DNA from 4 places in the Paenibacillus lacisediminis genome. Region 4 is predicted to be linked to each of the others. Evidence: riboswitches for the same ligand, from Rfam matches in the RefSeq annotation. Region 4 holds a riboswitch; each other region holds the start of a gene.
The links. A riboswitch is a leader RNA that binds a small molecule or an ion and turns the genes downstream of it on or off. The one in region 4 is predicted to bind cyclic di-GMP.

Region 1 (5,965 bases), on a different contig from region 4:
GCAATCTCGCGAATTTGCACACCTCTCATAGCCATCTCTCCTTACACTTCGATGATTTCGTAGCTGTCCAACTTAACGGTCCGGGCCACGCGCGAAAGCTGCATTTTTAAAATCGGATTTTTCGCAATCCGCAGCGTCACTTTTTTGAAGCCGTCTTTTTTGTAAAGCCCAAAGCAGCCTTCCAGCAGCGGCAGTGAATCCGGCGCGGAGACGTTCAGTTTGGTGCAGTCGATGTCGATTTCATACTCCGGCACGGAAATGGTTGAAATCGCTTTGCTGTAAGCTTCGATGGACGATTGTCCGTCTTCGGGCGAAAAGGTTCCTTCTACTTCGGCGTGAAATACTTTAGCGGATTGATCGATTTTAATATTAAAGCTTCCCATTGGATGTGGTTCCTCCTGTAATCGTTAATAGTTAAAAATTGAAAAAAATTACTTTTTCAGCGCCTTTAGACGATCGAGAATCGGCGCCGGCTCGCTGCCGTCGGTATTCACCTCGATCAGGCAAGGGCCCGCCATTTCCCGGATGAATCCGGGGATTTCGTCCATATCCTCCAGCCGGTCCACGGACATCGTGCGGATTCCGGCCGTCCGCATCATGTCGGCGATGGAAATCCGCTCCTGCTTATAGTCCGGCATCGTGCGGTTGTACAGAAATTTTTGCCCGCGTTCGACATAGGAAAGCATGGCGTTATTGATGATGATGTAGGTGATAGGCAGCTTGTACTCTTTGGCCGTAAGCATTTCGGAACCGTTCATGAAAAATGAACCGTCTCCGGCGATCACGGCCACCGGACGGCCCGGATCGGCCAGTTGCAGCCCAGGCCCGCCAGCCATCGCCGAGCCCATCGCCCCATAGTTCAAATTGATTTCAAAGTCCCCGCCCGCGGGAACTTCCAAATATTTTAGCGCGAAGTTGGTGAATTCTCCGATATCGCACACATAACGCGTATCCTGCGGCATCACCTTGGACAGCTTCTCCAGGAACAGCCGCAGCGACAACCCCGTATGATTGAGTTCATAAGGTTCATTAAGCGGCAGCGGCTTCTTGAACGCCCCTGGCGACGGCTGAACGTGCCGGAGAAGATAGGGAACCGCGTCCTTGAGATCGGCGACTACCGCCGCATCGGTTTTGAAGACCTTCCCAAGCTCTTTGCCATCGCGGTCGATATGAATCACTTTCCGTCCGGCCACCAGCGCTTCGTTAAAGTTGCAGGTAGAGGCTTCGCCAAGGCTGGTTCCCAAGATGAGCAGGCACGAAGCCGGGGAAGCATTGACGTGTTCGAACGCCGCGTCGGTGCTGGAAAATCCGTAGTTCCCCAGGTTAAGGGGAAATTCCGCGGGAATGATTCCTTTCGCCGACGGCGTCGTAATGATCGGCCACTGCAGCCGCTCGCTAAGGCGCATAATCTCTTCGGCAGCGTTCCGCCCGCCGCGTCCGACCATAATTAGCCCACGCTCCGCTTCGTTCAGCAGGGCGGCCGCCCGGTCCAGCTCCGCCGGATCGAACGGAATTTGCTGAAGCAGCGCGGGATTCGGGGCGGCGGGAAGGCTAAGGGGCGCATCCATCCGCTGTATATCGATAGGCACGGAAATATGTACCGGCCCGAAAGGAGGTGTAAGGGCGATCCTTACCGCCTTGTCCAGCTCGGCCATGACTTCCGCTTCGTTCATGACCGTGTTGCTGTATTTGGTGATCGGTCTGACGATATCCTGGGCATCCATCTCCTGGATGGCTCCTTTACCGATTTGCCACCGGTTCACGTAGCCGGTAATTACGAGCAGGGGAGCCTTGGCCCGCATGGCGTCGGCGATCCCGTTCATCATATTCGCTACGCCTACCGCCCCGGCGCCGGCGCAAACGGCCAGCTTCCCGGAGGAGCTGGCATACCTCGCCGCCATATAAGCCGCACCGGCTTCGTTTTTCGTAATGATCGGCTTCATATCGACATCGATCAACGCATCATAAATCGGACCGATGATTCCTGCCGGAATCCCAAAAATATAATCCACTCCGGTTTCCTTCAAATACTTGAGTATGGCTTCGGCTATGTTCATATTCCGGATGTCTCCTTGTCCTAGAGTTGAAACGCATCTCTGTATTCGTTCACCAGTGCTTCCGCACGTTCGATCTCCTCCGCGGAGAAAAAGTGCAGCTTGCCTATCGAGGCGACGACGACAATGCCTTGTACCGCTCCATCCTGCATGACGGGAATAACCATGATGCTGTCGATCCCGAACAGGAAAAACTCATCCGCCGATCGAGGATCATTTTTGACGTCCTGGACCACCGCCGTTTCAGGATGGGCCAGCAGTTCGCGAAGCAGACGGTCATGTTCGATATAGACCGGATTTTGCGCATGTACGCTTTTCCAGCGCTCTACGCCAAGGTGATCCGTTTTCGTTTTCAACACCGGATTCAAGCGGCCTTCCCTGATTTCGTGATAGGCGATATCGGCCACGCCGGTCAGGCGCTCCAGCGCATCAAACAGCAAAGCTAATCGCTCCATGCCCATCCTCCTCGCCGCTAGATTGAATATCTGTTTAATAGGGACTTCAGTTTATCCGCTTCCGTCTCAAGCTGCTTGGAAGATTCGAGCGTTTCTTCCATGGCGGTCAACTGTTCTTCCGAGCAAGCCATGATCTCTTTGGTCCCGGCCAGATTGACCTCGGTAATCTCGAGCGTTTGTTTTACGGAGTCCATGATTTGTTCCGTGCTTGCGCTGATCTGCTGCGTAACCGCGGAAACCTCCTGAACTCGGGTGGACACTTGCTCGGCCAAATGCACGATTTGCTGGAAGGAGTCGCCGGCAGAGGTAACGAGGATGCTTCCGGTCTCGACCTCGGTCATGACCCGTTTCATCGCTTCGATCGATTGATCGGAGCCTGTTCGGATATGTCCGGCCATCTCGGCGATATCCTTGGCCGATGCCGCTGACTGCTCGGCAAGCTTGCGGATTTCGCCTGCAACCACCGCGAATCCTCTGCCGTATTCGCCCGCTCTTGCGGCCTCGATAGCCGCGTTGAGCGCCAGCAGATTGATTTGGCTGGAGATTTCCGAGATCAGCAGAGTGACTTTGTCGATTTCCTCCGTTCGCTCGCCGAGTTGGTTTACGGTTTCCGACGAAGCGACCGTGGTTTCGTAAATTTTGCTCATTTGGTCAACCAGGCGGTCGATGCCTTCATTGCCCGCATTCGCCTGAGCCGCGGCCTCAGTCGCTTCCTCCGCGACCCCTTGCGATGACAGGGCGATGTGCTCCATGCCTTTTCCGACTTCTTCCAGCATCAGGTGGTTGTTCCGCGCGCTTTCGACAAGCTGCTCGCTTCCTTCGGAAATCATTTTGATTGATTCCGTCACCCCTACAACAAGGTCGTTGCAAAACTCCATATTGCCCGTTAAATTCCGCGACGTATCGGCTACCTTGGCCGACATATCCTGCATATGCCCGGCCGCTTCCCTTAATTGGACGCCGATAAGCTTCAGGTGGCCGGCCAGCTCGCCGAACTCGTCCGTCATCTGCACGTCGCCGTCAAAAGCTAAATTGCCTTCTGCCATAGCTTTGGTCCGCTCGGCCATTTTTTGGACCGATTTGTCGAGCAGGCGGGCAATCAGCACGGCTTCCCCCGCGCTTATCAAGGCAAACAGAACCATCATCAGCACGGCGCTCCAGCCGTTCATCAGCCCAAGCAGATAGAAGACCAGAACGAGCACGATCGCCAGCACCGCAAGCGGTCCGGCAACCAGCAACAACAATTTGCGGGCTAAGCCTTTACCGAAATGTGATAATTTCAAGTTACTTACTCCTTTGCCGTCACTCTATTTCCCTTAGCAGCTGCCGTTTTCCGTGTTTCGCCGTTTTTACTTTTTGGAAGCAGGTCCCCTCCTTGCCCGTAACTTGCCGCGACGATGTAACCAGCCCCAAAGCCCAAATGAAGCCAAAAAAAAGAACTTTCGCGAAGAAAGTCCGGCGGCCAACAAGCCCAAGGTTCAGCATAAGGTTGGCATCCCGGCGGTCATGATTCCGTTAAGAATTTTAGACCCGTGGCTTTGCGTCCCTGCCTTTCGGACAGGTTTGCGATTTACATCTTATTCCTTGTATTTGTTTGTGAATGATGGGAGATTGAGGTCGCGGCGCTCCCACAAATTTAGGAATATAATACTTATATCGGAGGGCAGGTCTTGATTTTTCATAAAATTTTTCGGTAAATTCAAAAAATTTTCAAAAATAGGGGACTAGAGGTGGGTGTCCATGGTTCTAGATGTGGAGGGAAAATATGGGATTGATGGGATAAAAGAACTATATATCCCATTTTTAGATTCGAAGCATTGATAGCTGACCTGCCATATACGGCTGGTTGTCCTCTGACGTAGAACCACCGCAACCGTGAACCCACCGCAACCCCGTAGCGGCTAACGGACCTGAGCGACCTTATTTGCCCTGAAAAGCGGAGTTTCAATTTCTAACGGACCAGAGAGCTCTTATTTGCGCGAAAATGACTAAAAAAGCGCCTTTATATGCCCAATAAGGTCTCTGGTGTCCGTTAAGTTCAAAAAGCCCGCGATTTTGCCGAAATAGCGGCACTCCGGTCCGTTAGGATGCGGCGGGGAGCTCATCGGCTTGATTAAGCGAAAATAAAGCTCGCCGGACGGATGGTCAAGTCAAACAAGAAGTTCGCCTGCCAGCCAAGCGTTAGGTAAAGCAGCGCTTCGACCGTTCTACTAGCTCTGTTCCAGGATGGTGGCCAGCGTAGTGCGGTCAAGCCCTTTGACCAGCCGGATCAGCAGCTCCTTGGCGGCCGCGTAGTCGTCGGTATGGATGATGGACGACGAGGTGTGGATGTACCGCGAGCAGATGCCGATCACGCCCGAAGGCACGCCGATGCCGCTCAAATGTACCGGGCCGGCGTCGGTTCCGCCCGTAGACACAAAATATTGGTATTTGATGCGGTGCGTGTCCGCCGTGTCCCGGATGTATTCCACCAGCCCCCGGTGCGTCAGCATCGTCGGGTCGAATACCCGCAGCAGCGCGCCTTCGCCCAGCTTGCCGAAGGCGCGTTTGTCGCCGGTCATATCGCCTGCCGCGCTGGCGTCCAGCGCAAAAAAGATGTCCGGCTGGATCAGATTGGCCGCCGTGCGGGCTCCCCGCGTGCCCAGCTCCTCCTGTACATTGGCTCCGCAGTACAACACGTTGGGCAGTTTTTCCCCATGCAAAGCTTCCAACAGCTCGATCGCCAGACCGACGCCGTACCGGTTATCCCAGGCCTTGGCCATGATTTTTTTCGGGTTGACGAGCGGCATAAATTCGCAAATCGGCAAAATTTGCTGCCCGATTTGCACGCCGGCTGCTTCCGCTTCCTCGCGGCTGTCGGCACCGATATCCAGGTACATCGATTTTAAGTCGACCGGCTTGCTGCGCTGGGCTTCATCCAGCAGGTGGGGAGGCGTCGATCCGACCACGCCGACGATTTTCCCTTTCGGCGTAATGATCTGCAGGCGCTGCGCCAATACCGCCTGGCTCCACCAACCCCCGAGCGGTTGAAAATACACCATCCCGTTATCGCTGATGCCGGTAGTGATGAAACCTACCTCGTCAAAATGCCCGGCGACCATAACCCGCGGACCCTGCTCATCGCCGCGCAGAACCCCAAACAAACTGCCAAGCCGGTCCTGAACGAACTCCTCTGTATAAAGGGATATTTTATCCTTAACGAAAGCGCGCAGCTCCCGCTCAAACCCGGGAGCTGCCGGAAATTCGGTCAGCTGTTTAAACAGCTGCTGCGTTTTTTCATTCATCTTGTTCCTCTCCTTTTTTCCTGTAAATGGCAAGATCGAACGCTCTTTACTTAGTATGAACTACCTTGTTCCGATTGTCCACGCGCCTGAAAAGGCCTGTTCTTTTGCCGCCGGGCCAAGCACCAAACCCTTAGCGATGCATATACTGCAGCAAGCAAGGGGCCAAATAAGG
Region 2 (5,965 bases), on a different contig from region 4:
CTTAGGCGTGGAAAAGCGAGTTTCGGGTTTTTCGGCAGGCCTATGCGGTTCTCATGCTTCTTCTGGCTTACGGGACCCGGGGAACATTTATTGACCTCGGGCTTTTTGTCGTTTTCCGACTCATTTTAAGGGGGAGAATTTTTCTTATGGATCGGTTCTTTAAGCTTAAGGAACACGGAACGAATGTAAGAACGGAGATTATAGCAGGGATCACCACGTTTATGACGATGGCGTACATCTTGTTTGTGAACACGATCTTTTTGGGACCCGGCGGAGCAGGCATTCCGGTGGATGGGGTATTTTTCGCCACCACGGTTGGTGCCGGGCTGATCACGATTCTTATGGGATTGTTCGTCAACATCCCGATCGCGCTGGCACCGGGCATGGGGCTGAACGCCTACTTCATGACCGTGGTGCTTAGCTCGGGTGGGGCTATCACTTGGCAGGCGGCGCTTGGCGCGGTATTTATTTCCGGTATCATTTTTCTGATTCTGACGGTGACGAAGGTGCGCCAGCTGCTGCTGGTCGCCGTGCCGCAGAGCATTAAGGCGGCCATCACGGTTGGCATCGGCCTGTTTGTGGCCAGCCTCGGTTTGAAGATGAGCAACCTGATCGGCGCCAATCTGTCGGGGGTAACGGACACGTCCGCCACGGTTCCCGGCAGCAGCATCAACTTCACGCTGGGCGATTTCGTCCATAGCCCCGATGTCCAATTAACGTTGATCGGCTTGATTTTGATTGCCATTTTGATGTCGCTGCGGGTCAAAGGAGCGCTGTTGATCGGGATTATCGCCACGACCATAATCGGCATTCCGATGGGCGTCACCAACGTTTCCGGACTTTCCGGCGCCAGCTGGCTGCCCGCTTTCGACAACCTTGCGGTAGGCCAGCTCGATTTGGGCGCGGCTTTGCATCTGGGACTGTTTGAAATTGTTTTTGTATTCACGTTCGTTGAATTGTTTGATACGTTCGGCACTTTGGTCGGCACGGCCACCCGCGCCGGCTTGATGAAAAACAAAGAAGAAGGCGAGAAAAAAATCGGCAAGGCGATGCTGGTGGATGCGGTTGGCGTCAGCGCGGGCGCGTTTCTTGGCACCAGCACGATCACTTCCTATGTAGAGAGCACCGCTGGTGTGGCCGAAGGCGGACGCACCGGGCTCACTTCGGTAACGACGGGGATTTTGTTCCTCCTGGCGCTGTTCATCGCTCCGCTAGCCGGTGTTGTGCCCAGTGCGGCAACGGCTCCGGCGCTGATTATCGTCGGCGTGCTGATGATCGGCCAGGTCAAATCGATCGAGTGGGATGAGTTCTTGCATGCATTCCCGGCGTTTTTGACGATCGTATTGATGCCTTTTACCGGAAGCATCGCCAACGGGATCGCCGCCGGTTTAGTCTCTTATGTCATTCTGGGCGGATTCAACAATCTGTTCAGCAAAAACAAAGTCAAAATTCATTGGCTGATGTGGGTGCTGGTGGTTCTTGTACTGGCCCGCTACATTTTCCTTGGTACCGAATAACGGGATTATCTCGGCCAACAAGGGTGTCCGCTCCGAAAGGAGCAGGCACCCTTGTTTTTTAGCTCTATTTTTAGGAAATTGGACATGGAAGGAGCTGGGGCTAAAATCCCGAATATTTTTTTGTGAATCCGCTTTTTTTCATAAACAATGGATTGATTTCCAGCGGGAGTCGATTATAATAAATTTAAATAATTAAATGAAACGAAGTTAAAGGCAAACTATTCGAAAGGATAGGACGCAAAGTTTGGAGTCTAAAGCGTGCAAGCAGCGCTATGATTGTCCGGCCGCCATGCAGGAATGGCGGTTTTTTTATTTTCAGTGTTTTGATTGGTAAAAATTAACTTTCAAGAAGAAGGTGAACTCATGATATCGCTTGGAGGACAAGGGGCCCGTGCCGTACGGATCGGTATCGCCATAGCCCTGCTTGCGTTTTGGGTGGCCGGCTGCAGCCGGGCCAATCCGCAGGCGGACAACGGGGATGGGACTTCTTCCCTTTCCGGTGTTCAGACCGTTTCATCACAGCAGCAGCCAATTACCCGGTATACCGGAGAACCGAGCAAAGCTTTGTCTTTTGTATACACAGCCAAAAAAGAACTTTCCCTAACGTTTGACGGGTTGGGCGATCGCGAGACGATCATGCGTTTGCTGGATGAGCTGGACAAGTACCAAATCAAGGCGACGTTTTTTGTCCCGGGCATGCGGGTGGCCGAGGAGCCTGATCTCGTCAAGGAATTGGTCAGCCGTGGTCACGAGGTGGAAAACAATACGTTGACGCGCGCCGACTTAACGACCTTAAGCTATGAAGAAATCTATAAAGAAATCAACCGTACCAACGGATTGATTGCTGACGCTACAGGTAAGACGCCGCAGTTTGTCCGGACCCGGGGGGCCCGCATAAGCGACGATGTCCGCCTGGTGGCGGCGCAAACCGGACTGCAGGCTGTCGTTTCCTACAACATTAACCCGAAAGACAGCGACATGCAAAGCGCCAAGGAAATCGGCGATTACATACGGAAGTACATTAGCCGCGGCGGCATTATTGCGCTAAATACGGACGTGAATCCCGAGGTGGTATCCTCCATTTCCTATATTGCGGATGCGGCGAACGAAGTGAGCTATAAGCTGGTGCCGCTCGCAAAGCTGGTGCAAGACGGAGGGGAGCGGAAGCCGCTGGAGCAGATTTCGGGATACGATGCCGCCCGGATCAACCCCGATTACAAGCAGGCGGACTATAATCTGATTTATAACGCCAAAGATATCGCCAAATGGAACTCGCACGGCAAAAAGGTCGTTGCCCTGACCTTTGACGATTGGGGCAGTGATTTGACCGTCACCCGTCTGTTGAAAGTTCTGTCGGATCATGACGTTAAAGCGACCTTTTTTCTGCGGGCGAACGGCGTGGAGAACAACCCGAACCTGGCTCGAGCGATTGTTGAAGAAGGCCATCTTGTCGCCAATCATACCTACACTCATCCCGTAATTACGCAAATACCGCCCGATGAGCTGCAGGAGGAAGTGGTCAAGGCGCACCGCGTCATCACCGAGGCGATTCAACAGCAGCCGGCGATGTTGTTCAGACCTCCAACCGGGGAGATCAACAAAGAAACGGCCAAGGTGATCGCGGCCACGGGGTATAAGACGATCGCTTTGTACGATGTGACTACCCTGGACTGGAATTCCGACCATGACGCTCAGTACATTTTAAACGGGGTGCTGCATCAGACGACCAACGGCAGCGTTATTTTGCTGCATATGCTTGACGGTATCCATACACTGGAGGCTTTGCCGGAAGTGATCGACCAGTTGAAGCGGCGGGGTTATTCCTTTGTGCTTCTGGACGAGCTGTACGGGATGAAATAAAGAACGGACGCTTACTTAGCATCTATGAATACTCAAGGGGAAATGAACGGAGTTGAACTTATGGATTTGGATCAGTTATACACAAACATTGCGAAGCGGACGGCCAAGCTGGCTGTCGTTGGACTAGGGTATGTCGGCTTGCCGCTGGCGGTCGCATTTGCCCGGAAAGCAAACGTGATCGGATTTGACTTGAATCCTCGGAAAATAGCCGATTACCAGGCGGGAAAAGATCCCACTGGCGATGTGGGAGCCCAGGCGATTGGGGCGAGCGGGATTGACTTCACTGCGGATGAGACAAGGCTGGGGGAGGCATCGTTTTACATTCTGGCCGTACCTACCCCGGTTCAAAATGATAAAGTGCCGGACCTCACTTACGTCAAGAACGCCAGTGCCATGGTCGGCAAACATTTGCGCCCCGGCTCGGTGGTCGTATACGAGTCAACGGTTTATCCCGGCGTCACCGAGGAAGTGTGCGTACCGATCCTTGAGGCGGAGTCGGGGCTTACATACGGGATTGACTTTAAAGTCGGCTATTCCCCCGAACGGATCAATCCGGGCGATCAGGTTCACCGGCTCGAGAACATCGTGAAAATCGTTTCCGGCATGGACGAGCAGACGCTTGGCCTTGTGGCGAAGGTTTACGAGCTAGTGATCGAGGCGGGAGTTTACCGGGCCGAGAGCATCCGTGTGGCCGAGGCGGCCAAAGTGATTGAAAACGCCCAACGCGACATCAACATCGCCTTTATGAACGAACTTTCCATGCTGTTTCACCGGATGGAGATCGACACGAAAGCGGTGTTGGCCGCGGCGGGAACCAAATGGAATTTCCTCAAATTCACCCCGGGGCTGGTCGGCGGTCACTGCATTAGCATTGATCCTTACTATTTAACGTATAAAGCAGAAGATGCGGGGTATCACTCGAAAATCATTTCCGCGGGACGGCGCATCAACGACGGGATGGGCAAGTATGTCGCCCGCAGCATCGTGAAGCTGCTGATGCGCCTGCGGAAAGATTTATCGGATGTGAAAGTAGGCATTCTGGGCCTGGCTTATAAGGAGGACTGCCCTGACTTTCGCAATACGAAGGTTACGGATATTATCGAGGAATTGCAGGAATATGATATCCAGCCGCTTGTCTATGATCCGTGGGTGGACCCGCAGCTTGTGTATGAAGAGCACGGACTGGAGCTGGCAAATTTGTCCGATTTGCGGGATTTGAACGTGGTGGTACTGGCTGTGCCTCACAGCGAATTCCTCGGCATGAGCCGGGAGGATTACGACCAGTTGTTCGGGGCGGACAAGAGCAAAGTGTTTGTCGATGTTAAGGCGGTTTTTGCTAAAGGCGATTTTGAAGCGGCGGGCTACCACTACTGGAGCCTTTAAAGGCCCGATCTTATACGTTAAGGGGCAATGAACTTGAGAAAAAAGAACCAACAAAAACAGCCGGTTGAAGTGCTCTCCACGCCCAAGGCAGACCGGCGATTACTTGCCCATGTCCCAGACCCGGAGAATATCCGCAAGGCGTTGGACCGCAGAGGCGGATTCCGGTTAAATGACGAGGTGGACGGTACCGCTGCCGACAGTAAGCTGCCCCGTCTGCTCAGCCTGCGTTATGAGGCCGATTTCCCCGTTACCTTGTTCCCCCAGGGGGACGGTAAAAAAGCGGGGAAGAAAGCGGGCGCAAAGTCCGGGATACGCGGAATGGCCGCGGATATTTCTTCAACGGGGATTTTGGTGGAGCTGGAGCCAGGCGATGCCGAAACGTGCCGAGAGGGCGACGTGTTCGAGCTGCGCTTCAACATTCCGCCGGGGACGATGCCGGAGGGTTTTGAGTCTAGGGTAAAAATAAAAGCGACGGTCATCCGCCGGTTTACCCGTGAAACGCCGGACGGGGAGAAACCGATGGCCGCGCTTGCTTTTGAAAGCAGTCTTTACAATTACTTTCAGAAAAGGCGCTGGGGTTACTCCGTTTATACGGCGAGCGGATTGCTGTTCGTCGCGATGACGATCATTTTGCTGATGCGCGTCGAAAGCATCATCTATTTCAAATACAATATCCTCCTTTATTTATACAGCCTTACGGCGGCCGTATTTTTGCTTACCCGGTATTTTTTCGGGGCCTTGTACCGCAACGTGCCGGTCAACCCGGATTACACGCCGGGCGTGTCGATCATTATCCCTTGTTTTAATGAAGAGCAATGGATTCAACGCACCGTTCTCAGCTGCATCAATCAGGAGTATCCGATCGACAAGCTGGAAGTGATCGTTGTGGACGACCGTTCGACCGACAGATCGGTGGAGCGGATTAATGAGATCGTCGAGCGCCTGCATAAGGAAGCGAAGCGCTTTGACATTCGGAATCGCCTCCGGCTGGTCGTTTTGCCGGAGAACGGGGGCAAACGGGTCGCTTTGGTCAAAGGTGTAGAGATGGCCAAACATGATTTAGTCGTGTTCGTGGATTCGGACAGCTTTTTGGAGCCGGACGCTATCCTTCACCTCGTGCAGCCGTTTCAAGATCCGAAGATGGGCGGGGTGGCCGGACGTACGGATGTGGAAAACAAATATACGAATTCGATTACGAAGCTGCA
Region 3 (5,965 bases), on a different contig from region 4:
CAGCTACTATTTCGGGGACGCTGCCGAGGGGAGCCTGGAATGAAGCCGTTTGTTCCAAAGTTGGTTTACTTTGAGCCGGATGCGCTGGATTATCCATTGGGTCAAATTCTTTATGACAAATTTAAGGGCATGGATGTGGACATCCGCTATACGACCTCCCACAACCAGGTGAGAAATCTGCCGGGCGAAAGCGATCTGCAAAAATACCGGGTGGCCAAATCCACGCTGGTCGTCGGCATTCGCAAAACGCTGAAATTCGATACGTCCAAGCCTTCGGCGGAATACGCCATTCCATTTGCCACCGGATGCATGGGGCACTGCCATTACTGCTATTTGCAAACGACGATGGGGAGTAAGCCGTATATCCGCACTTATGTCAACGTGGAGGAGATTTTGGAGGCCGCCGACCGGTATATGGCCGAACGCGCCCCGGAGTACACCCGTTTCGAAGCTTCCTGCACCTCGGATATCGTCGGCATCGACCATCTGACCCATACACTCAAGCGGGCGATCGAACACTTTGGGCAGTCCGAGTACGGCAAGCTGCGTTTTGTTACAAAGTTTCATCATGTCGATCACTTGCTGGACGCGAAGCATAACGGAAAAACCCGCTTCCGCTTCAGCGTCAACGCTGATTACATCATAAAAAACTTCGAGCCGGGCACCTCGCCTTTGGAACAAAGAATCGAGGCCGCGGGCAAGGTGGCCCGGGCCGGGTATCCGCTGGGCTTTATCGTCGCGCCTATTTACATTCACGAAGGATGGGAGGACGGGTACCGCCAGATGTTCGAACGGCTTGATGCCGAACTGCCGGCCGAGGCGAAAGAGGACCTTACGTTCGAATTCATTCAGCACCGCTTCACGAAACCGGCCAAACGGGTGATCGAGAAAAATTACCCGATGACCAAGCTGGAACTGGACGAAGAAAAACGCAGGTACAAATGGGGTAAATACGGCATCGGCAAATATATTTATCCGAAAGAGGAAGAGGAGGATTTGAAAACCCATCTGTTTGAATATATGAAACAATTTTTTCCGAAAGCGAAGCTGGAGTACTTTACTTGATTGCTTGACGGCGGGGCATGGCGGCGCAGCTTACGGCGCCTGAAGCTCCGCATAATATTCGCTCAAAAACCGGCCGAAGCTGCGGGCCGCCTTCGGGAGATAGCGCCGCTCCAGCCAGGCGATCCGGAAGACGCGCCGGCATACTGGGCTTTCGATCCGCAGCATTTTATAAGGCGGCAGCTCGTCTTTGCGGCACGCGGGCACGAACGCCACGCCAAGCCCGGCCTGTACCAGGCTGCCCAAAGCGGACGGTTCGTCCACCTCGCAAACGATGTTCGGCGAAATGCCCGCTTCGCGGCAAAACGAGCTGTTTATTTTCCGGAACGGGTGGCCGGCTTTATATTCGATAAACGGCTCGTCCGCGACCTCCTCAAGGCGGATGCTGCTGCTTCGTTCCAAAGGATGCCCGGGCGGCACGGCCAAAAACACCTCGGCGTCCAACACCTTTTGTTCGCGGATGTCGGGATGATCGATGGAGGCAGCGGTAAAACACAGGTCCACCTCGCCATTTTCCAGCAAATCCACCAACTCCTCTGTGGAAGCTGGCGAAGTTTGCAAAATACGAAAATTCACTTCCGGGTGTTCCACGCGATAAGCGCTCAAAGCGGAAGTAATCCGGCCCAGGTTGTTCGTTGCCAGACGAATGCTCCCCCGCTCCGTCCCCGCCAGATCGGCGACTTCCTTGCGTCCTTCCTCAAGTACGTTCAGTGCGATTTCCACTTTCTTCAAAAACGTCCTGCCGAAGTGGTTGAGCCGGATTTGCCGGTTCTGCCGGTCAAACAGCGGCACGCCCAAATCTTGTTCCAGCCGGGCGATCGTTTTGCTCAGCGCGGGCTGGGCGATGTGAAGCTCCTGCGCGGCTTTCGTCATATGCTCCAAGCGGGCGACCGTCTGAAAATATTGCAGCTGCAGCAGTTCCATACTAGTCATTCCTTTTCATTAATATACTGTAGTATATGATTTTATAATTAAATATATATTTTTAATTATCAATATGCAATTATAAAATAACTCATAGCAAAGGTTTTTGAGGAGGCATGATTTGTTATGAGAAAGCAGACAGAGGGAGAATCGGCCGAAAAGCTGATTCGTATTTTGGCATTTACGATGGTGCTTTCGTCGATGAGCGCCACGATGTTTAATATCGTCCTGCCGGAAATTAAAAGCGAGTTCCAATTATCCGTGGCGCAGGTCAGCTGGGTAGCCACTATTTATATGCTGATCTATGCGATCGGATCGGTCATCTACGGGAAATTGGCCGACGTATTCAAGTTCAAAAATTTAATCACATTTGGTTTGGCCGTGTTTTGTCTGGGCTCGCTCGCCGGGCTTGCCGCCCAGGCGTTTTGGATGGTGCTGGCCGGGCGGGTTTTGCAGGCGGCGGGAGCGGCGGTCATTCCGGCGGCGGCGATGATCATTCCTGTCCGCCACTTTCCGCCCGAACGCCGCGGGTACGCGCTCGGAATCACGGCAACCGGACTGGCTGTCGGGGGGGCGATCGGACCGGTCGTTTCGGCGTTGATCGTCAGTCTGGTCGATTGGCGTTGGCTGTTTTGCATTCCGATGCTGATGCTTGTTACCTTGCCGTTTTACCGCCGTTATTTAAGCGAGCAGGCGCCCAAATACGCCAGAGTCGATTGGCTGGGGGCCGGTCTGCTGGGCGGCGCGGTAGCCTTGCTGCTGCTGGGCGTTACTTATGGCCGAATGATGTTTTATCTGGGCAGTTTGCTCTTATTCTTGCTGTTTGCCATCCGCAATCGGACGGCGGCTCATCCGTTCGTCGATCCGCAGCTTTTCCGCAACAGAAGTTATTCCCTGGGGCTGCTCATGTCCATACTGGCGATGGGGATTGGTTATGCACTCCCGTTCCTGTCTCCGCAGCTGTTGGCGGATGTCAACGGGCTGGACTCGGGCTGGATTGGCTTCGCTATGGTTCCGGGGGCGGCGGTGTCGGCTGTTCTGGGCAGAACTGGAGGCAAGCTGGCGGATGCCAAGGGCAACCCGTTTGTGTTTTGCACCGCGTCCATGTTGCTGCTGGTTTGCTTTACTCTGATCTCGATCTTCGCGGGAGCGGCGGTCCCTATGATTGCCGTATTATTAATCTTTGGCAACGTCGGTCAGATGTTTATGCAAATCGCCTTGACAGGCACGATTTCGCGGACGCTGACCAAGGAACAGACCGGGGTCGGCATGGGGCTGCTGTCGATGTCGAACTTTCTTTCCGGCGCGGTGGCGGCCAGCGTCTACAGCAAGGCTGTGGATCAAGGCGGAAGCGTGCGTTGGAACCCGCTAAACCCGTTTGTAAATTCCGGCGCGTACAGTAATATCTATCTCATTCTCGCCGCTTTGGTGGTGATGATGGTACTTTTTTATTATTTTTACTTTTCACAAAATGTCGCACAAAAAATATAAAAATTTTAGATTTTTTTGTCTTATAGGGCTAACAAATGACGCCTGTGCTTCCGATAGAGATAAAGAAAGATATAAAACTTTACACGAAAATGGCAAACCTGTCGAAAGGCAGGGACGCAAAGCTACAGGGCCTGTATTTTTTTGCTGGCAGCCAGTTACCGAAGGGGGTTTTATTTTTTATGCGTAAATTGAAGTTTGTAACGATAGCCCTTGTACTCTTGTTTGCCGGATTTGGCGGAGCGGAGGTGCGGGGAGCCGAACTTGAGGGCTGGCTGGGTAAGGACAACCTGTCCATGGGAGCGATCAGCATCCATTACGACGTGAAGCCGAAAATCAAGACCAAGCTGTTGATCGAGAACGGAAAAAACAAGTATACCTATAATCTGACGTACGGTGCCAAAGAGGAGACGTTTCCGCTGCAAATGGGCAACGGGGATTACACGATAAGCCTGTTGGAACAGATTAAAGGGACCACGTACCGCCTTGTGCACAAGGATACGGTGAAGCTCAGCTTGCAGGATGAGACGCCGGTTTATCTGAATTCGACGCAAAATGTGAATTGGGATATAGACGGCTTGGCGGTGAAGAAGGCGGCGGAGCTGACGAAAGACGCGGCTACCGATGAAGACAAGGTGAAGGCTATTTATAATTACATGATTAGCAATATCAAATATGACGACAGTCTGGCGTTCACCGCTTCTTCGGATTATTTGCCGGATATCGAACGCACTTTGACTGTCAAGAAAGACATCTGCTATGGCTTCTCCTCTCTGTTTGCGGGGATGCTGCGCAGTGTTGGGGTTCCGGCCAAGCTGGCGATGGGATCTTCCGATTATGTGAAGACGTATCACGCCTGGAATGAAGTTTTTGTGAACGGACGCTGGGTGGTCATCGACACGACGGCCGATGCCGGCTGGAAGGGGACAACGACCGCGTTTACTATGATCAAGGACGCCTCTAAATATAAGGCGGACAAGTATTACTAAGCCAAATCATGAACAGCCGAATAGAAAAAAGAGCCTTGAACGTTTGTTCAAGGCTTCTTTGTTTGGGTGGGATATGCTATCTTCTTATTGAAGGGAAGAGTATCCAAGCGGGGGAGTCTGGCTCTAATGAGAGTAATACTTGTGGATGATGAACGGCTGGCCTTGAATTATATGGAGCGGCTGCTGATGAAGCTGGCCGACGTGGAGATTATCGGGAAATTTACCGACCCCGTCAAGGGGATGAGCGAAATTCTCCGGGAGCGTGTGGATGTGCTGTTTTTGGACATCAGCCTGCCGGAAATCAACGGCATTGAATTGGCGGCACGGATTTTGGAATCGAAACCGGAGATACATATCGTTTTTGTCACGGCGTACAATGAATATGCCATCAAAGCTTTTGAGTTAAACGCACTGGATTATCTGCTCAAGCCGATCAGAGCCGAACGCCTGGCCAAAACCGTGGACCGGATTCAGGTGCGGTTGAAAGCGGGACAGGAGGACGTCACCGCTTCCGAACAGGTTGTAAAAATTTGCTTGTTCAAACAGGTTACGGTGGAGGCTCGGCAGGGGCAGCCGGCTCTTCTGCAGTGGCGCACGACAAAGGCACAGGAGTTGTTTCTTTATCTCCTGCAGCACCGGGGAAGGCTAGTCCGGAAGTCGACTTTGATCGATGTGTTGTGGCCGGAATACGAAACGGAAAAGGTTAACTCGCAATTATATACGGCCGTGTATCATATTCGGAAAACACTCAAGCCCTACGGAGATCATTTTCAAATTGTGAACGCGATGGAGGGTTACATCCTAAATACCCATCAAGTCCGCTTGGACATCGACGAATGGGAAGCCAAACTGGCTGCGCTGCCGCCCGTATCCGGCGCTTCGCTGGACGCTTACCTGGAGGCGATGAAAATCTACACCGGAGATTATCTGCAAGAATACGATTATTGGTGGACGGAGAGCGAGCGCCAGCGGCTCAAAGCCATCTGGCTTCACACTGCGCTGGCGATCGCCGATTGGTATCTCGGGCAAGAGCTTTGGGAGAAGGCGGGGGCCTTCTATCAAAACATCTGCACTCTTCATCCCCAGGAGGAGGCGCCTTATTTTGCCCTGATGAAAATATTCGCACTTCAGCAGAACTTTGCCATGGTGCACCGTCAGTACCGCGAGCTGGCAACCGTGCTGAAAGAGGAGCTGAATGTGGAGCCCAGCCATTACATAACGGAATGGTACAGACAGTTTGCAGAGGAAGCGGGACAGGTACGCTGATGCCGCCTGCTTGAATAGACAATATTGCCCGGCCGCTGGCCGGGTTCTTTTTTGAGCAGCGGATCGAACACGTTTTGTGATGGGGATACGGAATCTATTAAAAAAATCATAGTTCTACCGAGCATTTTTTATAATTTGTTGAGAATTTGTTCAGAACGGCAGATTAAGATGGGAGCGTCGCCCAATTATATGATATGGACGAGGAGGGAATTGGAAAAAAATCAAGATATATTTTA
Region 4 (5,965 bases):
ATGACGATAATAAGCGTGGTCAGGATGGTGATCGTGCTAGCGTACGTTTTATCTCCGGCATCGCTCGCCAACTGCGAATGATCCTGATCATACTTAACCAATTCGAGCAAAGAGTTCGAAGCCTGATCGAATAACGTTCTGGATTCTCCGCGCAAAATTTCCAACGCCTCATCCACTTTATGCTGATCGATCAATCCGACCATTTGATTGCTGACTTGCAAATAACTGGTCCAATCCTGTTTGAAGGTGTTGAACAGCCGGGTGTCCTCGTCGTCTTGGAGTTTCTGCTCATAGCCGGCGATCAGCTCTTGCAGCTCTCCCCCTTCGGTGCTTAAACGATCTTTCATCTCATTCAACTCTTGGGGATTGTTGGCCGCAAGTACGATCCGTAATTCGGTGATCCGGTAATCGGACGTGTGCGTGTTCATCGAATGGGCCGAATCCATCGCCGGCAGCCAATTTTCGCTGATGATCGTGGACTGCAAATTGACCTTGTTGACCGAGTTGATCGAGTAGACGCCAAGGCCGACAAGAGAAAGCACCAAAAAGCTAAAGGACAGGATTAATCTTGCTTTGATCGTTAGCTTCATCATTTTCCATAACCCCCGTTGTGGTATTTCCTTACAGTTGACTTAAATTTTCGGCTTCATCATGATGAAGCAGCTTGTCGCCGTCCAGCAGCAGTTTGACCTCACCGCCTACTTTCCCCACCCCTTTGATAAAACCTTGCTGGTTGCCGTTTTTGATTTCCGGCGGAGGAACGATATCCTCTTCCGCAATCGTTACGACCTCGGCGACGCTGTCGACGATCAGCCCGATCGAAATGTCCTTCATATCCACGACAATGATGCAGGTCCGGTCGTTATACTCCCGGAACGGCTTTTTGAAGCGCAGCCTCACGTCCATGACCGGAATGATTTTGCCCCGCAAATTGATGATGCCGCGGATATGCTCCGGCAGCTCCGGCACCTCGGTAATCGCCTGGATGCCGATGATTTCGGTGACGTATTTGATTTCGATGCCGTAAACGTCGCTCCCGATCATAAACGTGAGAAACTTCCCTTTCTGCGTGTCGTCGTCCTGCTCCAGCGGCAGGCTTGCCTCTTGATTCGCCATGTCTCGTTCTCCTTTGCTTGGATGTCCTATGATGCCTACGCCTTGACGAGTCCCCCGACATCGAGGATCAGGCTGATGCTTCCGTCCCCGAGCATCGTGCAGCCGGCCAAGCCCCCGATGTTCCGGATTTTGCGGATATACGCCGGCAAGCTCTTGACCACAACCTGCTGCTGCCCGATCAATTCATCGGCAAAAATGCAAAACGGAGTGCCGTCCTGTTCCACCATGATCAAAATGCCGTCTTCCATCGCGGTAATCTCAGTCTTGACCTTATACCGTTCGTAAAGGCGCAGTACGCCGTAGCACTGCCCGCGCACCATGACCATTTCGTTGCCGTCGGGATCGGTGACCACGCTGCCGGGGGCGGCGCGGAACGATTCCTTGATCGCCGTCGTCGGGATCGTATATCTCGCCATCCCCACCTTCACGTTCATGCCGTCGATAATCGCCAGGGTCAGCGGAATGCGGATCGTAATCGTTGTTCCTTCACCCGCCGCGCTGTCCACCGACACATTGCCGCCGACGCTTTCGATATTACGCATCACGACATCCATGCCGACCCCGCGCCCGCTGAATTCGGTAATGACCTCTTTCGTGGAGAAGCCGGGCAGAAAGATCAAATTGTAAATCTCGCGATCGCTCATCTCCGACTCGTCCTTGAACAGCATTTGCCGCTCGCGGGCGCGCTGCAAAATTTTCGCTTTGTTCAGCCCCCGGCCGTCGTCGCGTACGATGATGAACACCTCACTCCCGACGTTTTTCGCTTCAAGGGTCAGCGTCGCGGATTCCTCCTTGCCAGCCTTTATGCGTTCCCCTGGAGTCTCGATACCGTGGTCTATCGCGTTTCGCACAAGGTGCATGATCGGATCGGAGATATGCTCGATGATGTTTTTGTCCACTTCCGTATCCTCGCCAAGCAGCTCCAGCCGGACCGACTTATCCTGTTTTTTGCACATATCCCGTACGATGCGGTTCATCTTTTGAAACGTATTAACCAGCGGTACCATGCGAATCGACATGACCTTGTCCTGGATTTCGCCGGTGATCTTCCGTAAATGCCGGGCGGCCTTCTGAAACTGTTCAAGCTCCAGTCCGGCCAATTCCGGGTTTTGCGTGACCATCGATTCGGCGATGACGAGTTCGCCGACCAGGTCCATCAACTCGTCGAGCTTGGCCAAATTCACGCTGATGAAGCTGGAGTGCTGCGAGGCATTAGCTCTGGCGTTATCCTGCATTTTGGCCTCCGGCGGCTGCGGAGTGCGGGCAGCCGCTCCCGGCACCGGGGAGGGGGCGGCGGCGCCCGGCTCGGAAGGGGAGGCTGGCGCAGGATCTGTAGAAAGCGCTGCTTCGTGCTTTGGAGAAAGTGCCGCCGTAGACTCTCCTGTACGTGCTTCCGCTTCAGGTATCGGCCGGAGCGTCTCTGCCGCGGCGGCCGTCTCAGCCTCCGGCTCGGCCCGGCTTTGTTCCGGCAAATCGATAATTTCCAAATGCTTTAAGGATGGCGCCTGCGACAGGTAAGAAGCTACCGTGTCCGCAGATTCGCCGTTCCGGAACAGGATTTGGAAGCCCTGCTCTCTAATAAGCGAGGCTGTTTCCGGATTTTCGGCAATGTCCTCGGGCCAGTAGGCGAAATGCTCGGTCATTTCCTGCAGGCTGTGAACGACTTGATATGCCCGAACATTTTCCATGTTGTAATCGTCATCGAAATAAAGAACGGCTTTTAAATGAGCGTCGGGGGCGGAAACCTCAGCGTCCTGACGTTTGCCAGTCTCGAGGTCTTCAAGAGGGGAAACAGCCGGCCCGGCATCCTGTGCGGCTTTGAGTTCCTCCAAATATCCGGTAATGCTGCTTTTGAGCGAAGATGCGTCCCCGTCGGGGGAATCGCCCTGCCTGATCTTATACAGCTCAAGCTTAATGAAATCGCCCCCCTGCAGCACCAGCTCGGACAATGCCGTGCAATCGGCCAAACGGGGCTGATGTTCGCGGATAAACGCAAACAGATCTTCCATGATGTGCGACAAAGCCGCGATGTTATCGAAATTCATCATCGTAGAGGAGCCTTTGATCGTGTGCATAATGCGGAAAATGTCGTGGATGGCGGCGGACGGAAAAGCGTTAAGCTCTTCGCATTCCAGGATGATCTGTTCCAACTGCTCGAGCAGCTGCGAATTTTCGTGAAGATAGACCTCTAATAACGGATCGCTATTCTCTTGTTCTGCCATAAACTATCTCCCCGTTTTGCATAATTCGACACTGTTTATGTTTTTTCGACAAATTCCGGGCATAAAAAAACTCCTTCTTCATAAACCTTCTAGCGAAGAAAGAGAACCCGAAGAAAGAGAGGACGCCTATCTAACTATAGAAACCCGGCTGCCGTAGCTGTTACTGGTACTTTAGGCCCGTGGCTTTGCGTCCTTGTCTTTCGGCAAGTTTGCCCTTCTAGTCTTTGCTATTTTTTAGTTGGTTTCATACTAACACGCCTGAGCAGATTGTGTAAATACTAAAAAAACAGCCGGTTTGAGCCGTGAGCAAGCCCGATTGACCGACGAAGTATGCAGCGGTTTCCGAGCCGGAATCACGGCTATCCCTTGGGTAATTCGACGCAGTTCCGGGCACCGGCAGGGATGAATCCCCGCCCGGCAGTCACGGCAAAAGCCGCCGAGTTTTGTTCGGCGGCCCTGTTTCAACCTTATCTTTTCTAGTCGCTAAAGCGTGCTTCCGATGGCAATCCACATGACGAAGCCATAGTGAATATGGCTTTCCTTCAGCCTGGAAATCGTGATGACGGCCGAATCCTGCGTTTGTTCGCTTAACGTGGCGTAAAAAGCCGAATGGTTCGTCATCGCGACGATAACAAAGTTGGGACTGGCAAACGGTTCTTCAAATTCAACCGTAATTTGCGTTTCGACCTCATCGCGCGGCAACAAAAACGCTGACATTCCAAACTGCTGTTTGGCCGGCTGGTCCAGCAGCGTCTGAACCGGAGTAAAGGCAAGGTGCTCTGCACCAACCGCACCGGTTTTCAGGTGGCGCGAGGCAACCGCTTCATCTGCAAGCTGTGCGCTGCCGACTGCCGCGTTGGCAAGATGCCCGCCTTGCACCGCTCCCCGCTGCAGATGTTCGCTGCCGACGGACTCCTCGGCCAGAATGTCGGCGTCCACAACACCGGCCTGAAGATGTACCCGATCTATCGATAATGGCTGAATGTCCTCCCCGTCGATCCCTTTTTCCGGCAGCAGCCCGCTGCGCTGCAATTCTGCCGACAAATGCCAAACATCAATCGACTCGGGGCCGATGTGGCGGGATGTGATCGCCGCTTCCTCGATATGCCGCCCTTCTACGCTCTCCTTCGCCAGATGCAGCGCCCGGACGGACTCGGGGGCCAAATGAGTGCTCTGCACTGACTCGGGGGCGAGATGCCCGCTTTGCACCGCTTCCCGCTGCAGATGCTCGCCGCCGACCGCTCCCTCGGCCAGCACCTCGTCGTCCACAGCTCCGGGCTGAAGATGCGACCGGCCTATCGACAGCGGGTGAATATCCTCCCCGTCGATTCCTTTTTCCGGCAGCAACCCATTTCGCTGCAGTTCGGCCGACAGATGCCGGACATCGATCGACTCGGGGCTGATGTGGCGCGAGGCGATCGCCGCTTCTTCGATATGCCGGCCTTCTACGCTCTCCTTTGCCAGATGCAGCGCCTGGATGGACTCGGGGGCCAAATGAGTGCTCTGCACCGACTCGGCGGCGAGATGCCCGCCTTGCACTGCTCCACGCCGCAGATGCTCACCGCCAACCGCACCCCCGGCCAGCACCTCGCCATCCACAGCTCCGGCCTGAAGATGCTCCCGGCCTATCGACAACGGGTGAATATCCTTACCCTCGATTCCGTCTTCCGGCAGCAGCCCGCTGCGCTGCAATTCAGCCGACAAATGCCAGACATCGATCGACTCGGGGCCGATGTGACGCGAGGCGATCGCCGCTTCCTCGATATGCCGCCCTTCTACGCTCTTTTTCGCCAGATGCTGCGCCTGTACGGCCTCAGCGGCCAGATGGGCGCTCTGCACCGACTCGGCGGCGAGATGCCCGCTTTGCACCGCTCCCTGCTGCAGATGCTCGCCGCCAACCGACTCCTCGGCCAGCACCTCGCCGTCCACGACTCCGGGCTGAAGATGCTCCCGGCCTATCGACAGCGGGTGAATATCCTCCCCGTCGATTCCTTTTTCCGGCAGCAACCCATTTCGCTGCAGTTCGGCCGACAGATGCCGGACATCGATCGACTCGGGGCCGATGTGGCGCGAGGCGATCGCCGCTTCCTCGATATGCCGCCCTTCCACGCTCTCTTTCGCCAGATGCTGCGCCTGTACGGCCTCTGCGGCCAGATGGGCGCTCCGCACCGACTCGGCGGCAAGGTGGCGAGATGCGATCGCCGCTTCCTCGATATGCCGCCCTTCTACGCTCTCTTTCGCCAGATGCTGCGCCTGTACGGCCTCTGCGGCCAGATGGGCGCTCCGCACCGACTCGGCGGTGAGATGCCCGCTTTGCACCGCTCCCTGCTGCAGATGCTCGCCGCCAACCGACTCCTCGGCCAGCACGTCGCCGTCCACGGCTCCGGACTGAAGATGCGACCGGTCTATCGATAAGGGGTGAATATCCTCCCCGTCGATCCCTTTGTCCGGCAGCAGCCCGTTTCTGCGTAATTCGGCCGACAGGTGCGCACTCTCGATCACTGCGGGCGCAAGATGACGCGAGGCGATCGCCGCTTCCCCGATATGCCGCCCCTCTACGCTAGCCTCCGCCAGATGCTGCGACCGGACGGCTTCAGCGGCCAGATGAGCGCCCTGCACCGACTCCT

Region 1: linked by a shared signal. The riboswitch ahead of ACLD72_RS11945 (methyl-accepting chemotaxis protein) and the one ahead of ACLD72_RS18430 (chemotaxis protein CheW) in region 4 are both predicted to bind cyclic di-GMP.
Region 2: linked by a shared signal. The riboswitch ahead of ACLD72_RS17905 (polysaccharide deacetylase family protein) and the one ahead of ACLD72_RS18430 (chemotaxis protein CheW) in region 4 are both predicted to bind cyclic di-GMP.
Region 3: linked by a shared signal. The riboswitch ahead of ACLD72_RS02850 (transglutaminase-like domain-containing protein) and the one ahead of ACLD72_RS18430 (chemotaxis protein CheW) in region 4 are both predicted to bind cyclic di-GMP.

Annotation. Positions count from the first base shown of each region.
Region 1 covers NZ_JBKIAX020000005.1:167,012-172,976, forward strand. The annotation lists gene ACLD72_RS11925 (ketoacyl-ACP synthase III) at 1-29, opposite strand, end outside; gene ACLD72_RS11930 (hypothetical protein) at 42-383, opposite strand; gene ACLD72_RS11935 (thiamine pyrophosphate-binding protein) at 432-2,057, opposite strand; gene ACLD72_RS11940 (GAF domain-containing protein) at 2,078-2,509, opposite strand; gene ACLD72_RS11945 (methyl-accepting chemotaxis protein) at 2,527-3,792, opposite strand; cyclic di-GMP riboswitch class I at 3,998-4,087, opposite strand; gene ACLD72_RS11950 (M42 family metallopeptidase) at 4,720-5,793, opposite strand.
Region 2 covers NZ_JBKIAX020000008.1:312,920-318,884, forward strand. The annotation lists gene ACLD72_RS17900 (NCS2 family permease) at 147-1,517, shown strand; cyclic di-GMP riboswitch class I at 1,720-1,809, shown strand; gene ACLD72_RS17905 (polysaccharide deacetylase family protein) at 1,881-3,377, shown strand; gene ACLD72_RS17910 (nucleotide sugar dehydrogenase) at 3,438-4,760, shown strand; gene ACLD72_RS17915 (glycosyltransferase family 2 protein) at 4,788-5,965, shown strand, end outside.
Region 3 covers NZ_JBKIAX020000001.1:656,912-662,876, forward strand. The annotation lists gene ACLD72_RS02830 (transcriptional regulator SplA domain-containing protein) at 1-43, shown strand, start outside; gene splB (spore photoproduct lyase) at 40-1,065, shown strand; gene ACLD72_RS02840 (LysR family transcriptional regulator) at 1,096-1,986, opposite strand; gene ACLD72_RS02845 (MFS transporter) at 2,113-3,477, shown strand; cyclic di-GMP riboswitch class I at 3,559-3,640, shown strand; gene ACLD72_RS02850 (transglutaminase-like domain-containing protein) at 3,657-4,463, shown strand; gene ACLD72_RS02855 (response regulator) at 4,590-5,729, shown strand.
Region 4 covers NZ_JBKIAX020000009.1:148,206-154,170, forward strand. The annotation lists gene ACLD72_RS18420 (methyl-accepting chemotaxis protein) at 1-593, opposite strand, end outside; gene ACLD72_RS18425 (chemotaxis protein CheW) at 622-1,116, opposite strand; gene ACLD72_RS18430 (chemotaxis protein CheW) at 1,152-3,338, opposite strand; cyclic di-GMP riboswitch class I at 3,474-3,562, opposite strand; gene ACLD72_RS18435 (WIAG-tail domain) at 3,822-5,965, opposite strand, start outside.